Regions from separate parts of the Pilosibacter sp. NGB245 genome, predicted to be linked through region 2. Evidence: a T-box and tRNA genes for the amino acid it is inferred to sense, from the RefSeq annotation. Region 2 holds a T-box; the other holds one or more tRNA genes.
What was found. The T-box of region 2 lies ahead of proS (proline--tRNA ligase). A T-box ahead of a tRNA ligase gene usually reads a tRNA of that ligase, here a tRNA-Pro.
Positions count from the first base shown of each region.

Region 1: it encodes a tRNA-Pro, which carries the amino acid that the T-box ahead of proS (proline--tRNA ligase) is inferred to sense. The anticodon was not compared.

Region 1 covers NZ_CM171584.1:1,445,626-1,448,086, forward strand. The annotation lists gene ACXMYH_RS06595 (IS1182 family transposase) at 1-1,231, opposite strand, end outside; tRNA gene ACXMYH_RS06600 (tRNA-Pro) at 1,336-1,409, opposite strand; gene ACXMYH_RS06605 (DUF3783 domain-containing protein) at 1,542-1,916, shown strand; gene pap (polyphosphate:AMP phosphotransferase) at 2,048-2,461, shown strand, end outside.
Region 2 covers NZ_CM171584.1:974,446-976,906, reverse strand. The annotation lists gene proS (proline--tRNA ligase) at 1-993, opposite strand, end outside; T-box leader at 1,224-1,502, opposite strand; gene ACXMYH_RS04290 (hypothetical protein) at 1,585-1,803, opposite strand; gene ACXMYH_RS04285 (ABC transporter ATP-binding protein) at 1,981-2,461, opposite strand, start outside.

The sequences.
Region 1 (2,461 bases), 470 kb from region 2:
ATCCGCTAGTTGTTTTACTTCTGCGTTCATTTGTGACAGTTAGTTCCCTTCCGTTGAGGCAGATGTAGCTGTCTCTGTCTGCATGGTACTCCATGTTTTCCCTTCTACTGATGTCTTTTTTGTATTTTCGGGTCTTCGAAATCTCATAGTTCTGCGGCTTTATATAGGCGGTCTGTCCGTTTTCCTCAATGAAAAGATAGTTCTCTTCACTTTCGTACCCGGCATCTGCAACGACTTCTGAATACTTAAATCCCAGGTGATTCTCCATGTCTTTCAAAAACGGGATCAGGGTACGTGTATCGGTAGGGTGCGGGCTGATATCGATCCATGTGATGTATTCGGAATCCACTCCATGCTGAATGTTATAAGCAGGCTTTAACTGTCCATTCAGCATCGCGTCCTCTTTCATTCTCATGAAGGTTGCGTCAGGGTCTGTTTTGGAATAGCTGTTTCTATCCCCAAGCGTATACAGCTTTTTTGTATATTCCTTTAGTTTCTCCAGATATTGATCCAGCTGTTCCAGAGATTTCTGTAATTGTGTTTTTCTACGCCCGATTCCATGTACAAACACAATTCCCTCCTGCACTTTTATGCGGCACAACTGCTTCTTTAACCGTTTTAATGTGTGGATGGATATCCGGTCATGGTATACGGTCCTGATTCCATAGAGTTCTTCGCATTCAGCCACAAAAGAAGATAGTTTTGTGTATAACCGGGCCTGATTTTTCGTAATAGCCCGTTTCCATACAAAGGTATATTTATTGGCTGCAGACTCGATCTTGGTGCCATCAATAAAAATGGTCTTTCCTGAGATCTCACCAAGAAGATAGAGCAGATCTGACATTTGGGCAAGCAGTACCTTTGCACAAGCCGAAAAATGCAGGGAGATAAAACGCGCGATCGTTGCATGGTCAGGAGCCGGCATTCCTTCCAGGAGGTACATAAAGTTGATATCCCGTTTGCATGCCTTTTGGATATCCCTGCTTGAGTAGATTCGATTCATTGCTGCATAGATGACGAGTTTCAGCATCTGACGCGGCGTTGCCTGATTTTTTCTGATCCTGCTGTAAGTTTTATACAGTTCAGAAAGGTCCATTTCCTCCACAAAGGCACTTACCAGACGAACCGGATCATCAGATGGAATAGAAATCTCTAAATCCAGCGGAAGTTTGATTTGATAATACAGAGAAAAAGAGGTATAATCTCTCTGTATTATTTTGTTTAGTCGCATAAACTGATTATACCACGAACGCCGGGCTTTTCGAAGCTCGGCGTTTTGTGTTGGAAATATGAAATGAGCTGCCGCACGTTAGTGCGACAGCCCCCTTATAAAAATCGGGGCAACAGGATTTGAACCTGCGACCTCTCGGCCCCCAGCCGAGCGCGCTACCAAGCTACGCCATACCCCGGAAGTAAATTCATTATATCAGAATCCAGGGAAAAATCAACAAAAAAATCATGGATCTTTCTGTGCCGTTGCAAAGCTGCACGGGAATTGATATAATGAAATACATGAAAACAGGAAGGAATCAGAAAAATATATGAAACCTACGATCCTTTTATACCATCTGCCGGAGGGCGAGAGACTGTTAAAGATCAAAAAAGCGCTGTTTCCACTTGGAATGAAGCTTCGCGCAGTGAAGAAGGAAGAGTATCTGGAACCGGTGGGATATCTCGCAGGAGTGAAGGAGATCACTTCCTGCGGCGAGATCTACGACGGAGAGGACTTTGAAAAAGAGATGATGGTGATGGCAGGTCTTACGTCCGGACAGGTGGACCGGGTGATCTTGGCGCTCAGAAAGGCAGGAGCCGGACGGATCGACTACAAAGCAGTGCTCACACCGACGAACCAGAACTGGAATGCGCTGAAATTGTATGAAGAGCTTGCGGGAGAGCACGCGCGGATGAATCAGTAAAAAGCATACCCGGACGGGAATTGGAAGAAACTGATGACAGATCGTGCTAGGGCGGAAAAACTGCAAATAGGCATGGGAAACAAAAATGGTTAAGAATGTCTGATCGGACCATAGAGTGGAGGAATCAGCCGATGAAAGATGAAAAAAAGCAGAAAAAAGAAGTCCTGAAAAAAGAGATGGAAAGACTTGGAAGCCTGCAGCGGGAATGTAAGGAGAAAAAGATCCCGGTCTATATCCTGTTTGACGGGTATGATGGCGCCGGAAAGGGCGTTCAGATCGGGCGTCTCATGCAGGCGCTTGATCCGAGAGGATTTGACGTTTACACCGGAGACAAGGATACCGAGGAGGAGGCACTCCGCCCGTTCCTCTGGAGGTTTGCGGTCCATGCCCCGGCAGCGGGGCGTATCGCGATCTATGACACGAGCTGGTACCGGGGAGTCCAGGCGGACCGCTTTGAGGGGATCCTGAAGGAGAAACAGGTGGATGCAGCGTTTGAGGATATTCTTGCATTTGAACGCTGTCTCGTGGACGGCGGAACAGTCATC
Region 2 (2,461 bases):
CGGGCTCTTGTCGGAATCATCAACTTTTACGCGGAAGTTGGAGAGAACCTCTTCCACTTCTCTTGCCTTCTCGAGAACGCCCTCCTGCTGCTGGCGGATCGGAACGATCACAACCTGTGTCGGAGCTACGTTCGGCGGAAGTACAAGACCTTCGTTGTCACCATGTACCATGATGATCGCACCGATCATACGGGTTGTCATACCCCAGGATGTCTGGTGAACATATTTTAACTGGTTATCTTTATCAGAATACTGGATTCCGAATGCCTTCGCAAAACCATCCCCGAAGTTGTGGCTGGTTCCGGACTGAAGTGCCTTACCGTCATGCATTAAGGACTCGATCGTGTAGGTTGCCTCTGCACCTGCGAACTTCTCCTTGTCTGTCTTCTGTCCGCGGACAACCGGGATCGCAAGGAAATCCTCACAAAAGTCAGCATAGAGATTTAACATCTGGATCGTTCTCTCCTGAGCTTCCTCAGCAGTCGCATGAGCTGTGTGGCCCTCCTGCCATAAGAACTCTCTGGAACGGAGGAACGGTCTTGTCGTCTTCTCCCATCTCACAACGGAACACCACTGGTTGTAAACCTTCGGAAGATCACGGTAGGAGTGGATGTCTTTCTGGTAGAAATCACAGAACAGAGTCTCGGATGTCGGGCGGACACAGAGACGCTCCTGAAGCGGCTCAAGACCTCCCTGAGTCACCCATGCTACCTCCGGTGCGAAACCTTCGACATGGTCTTTCTCTTTATCAAGTAAGCTCTCCGGAATGAATAACGGCATGTAAACATTCTTTACGCCTGCTTTTTTAAAGCGCTTATCAAGCTCATGCTGGATATTCTCCCAGATCGCATATCCGTCCGGTTTGATGACCATGCAGCCCTTTACGCTCGCATAATCACATAATTCTGCCTTTTTTACAACGTCTGTGTACCACTGCGCGAAATCGTCTTCCATGGAAGTGATGGATTCCACAAGTTTCTTGTCTCTTGCCATTGTTTTCTCCTTTATATAAAAATTCATTGTCTGCATGTCTCTCTGTTTCAGATGCGGAGAATTTCCTGTTAAAAAGGAATGTGTCCTGGCACATTCAGGCGTCTCGCGCGGTCGCTTGCGACAGCCTTCATCTTCGCGCGAGTGCGCATCTTAGGCACGCAGTGCCTTTTTGTTTCACAGGAAGTTCCATCGGAATTTCCTGTGAAACAAAAAAGGCTGCCGCTCCCCACGCAAGGGACCGACAGCCGGCGTTACCACCCAAATTAGCTTCCGCCTGTCGCGGAAACTCTCCTCTGATATCCGTTAACGCCGGATCTACGCTGTACTTAACGATGCAGTCGTTCCGCAGCAATCCCGATCTCCGTGATATTAGCTGTCCATTACGACATTTTCCATCTCTCGCACAAAGCTCCGAGGCCGGTTCAACAACGCGCACATAAAAGCTCTCACCATCCGCTTTCTCTCTGGAATGCCGCCCTTCATCTACTTTCCCTCTTCAATGCCTGTCTGATATGCATATATGATGGATTTTAATGGATTTTCTCCCGTTTGTCAAGACTCCGCCGCGGATTTTACCGGTTCAGCAAAACTCTAAAAGATCAGCTTGATCAAAAGCCATACTGCCGCGATGCATAACAGCACCAGCGCAAACGCCGTAGAAAGTCCGAACACGACAGCTCCGATCGCGATCGATACGATAAATCCAAACAGACTGAGGACCGCACCAAGAAGCTTTCCGCAGACTCCGAGGACAAGACCGACACATTTAAAGATCAACACAAGGAATACAATTGCAAATAAAATTGACATTTTTTACCTCCCGCCAGACCGCCCTGCCAGGAAAGTACCCTCCGGAACCAACGATTCCCGAATGCAAACCTGACAAAAAGCGGTATTTTTCTTCGGCTTATTATATTCCCGTTTCCTTAATTTGTAAATGAAAAGTGACATACTCCCTAGATGTGGGAGAATTCTTGCTGATTCTTGTTAAATCTCCAAATACCTGATCCTCTCCCCCGCATCTCTCTGATAAACCCGATGCGAGATTGAGATCACCGTCCGCCCCTCAGACGCACTCTTCAGCGCCCGGAGCACCATCTCCTCCGTATCTGCATCCAGATTCGCCGTGATCTCATCGAGAAGCAGGATCCTCGGTTCTCCGGCAACTGCTCTTGCGATAGACAAAAGCTGCCACTGTCCCTGAGAGAAGATTTCCGGTTTACATAACGTGTCATATCCCTGATCCAGCCCCATGATCGTCTCGTGAAGCCCCACAAGCTCTGCAGCTGCCTGAACCTCCGCATCCCCGATCGCCGCATCAAACAGCGTAATCTGGTCGCGCACCGTCCCCGGGACCATGTGGAACGACTGCTCCACATAACCAAACTTCGTCCGCTTCTCCCTGTCCGGGATCCGGTATGCCTCCTCGCCCTCGATCAGCGCCTCACCGGAATTCGGCCGGTAAAGT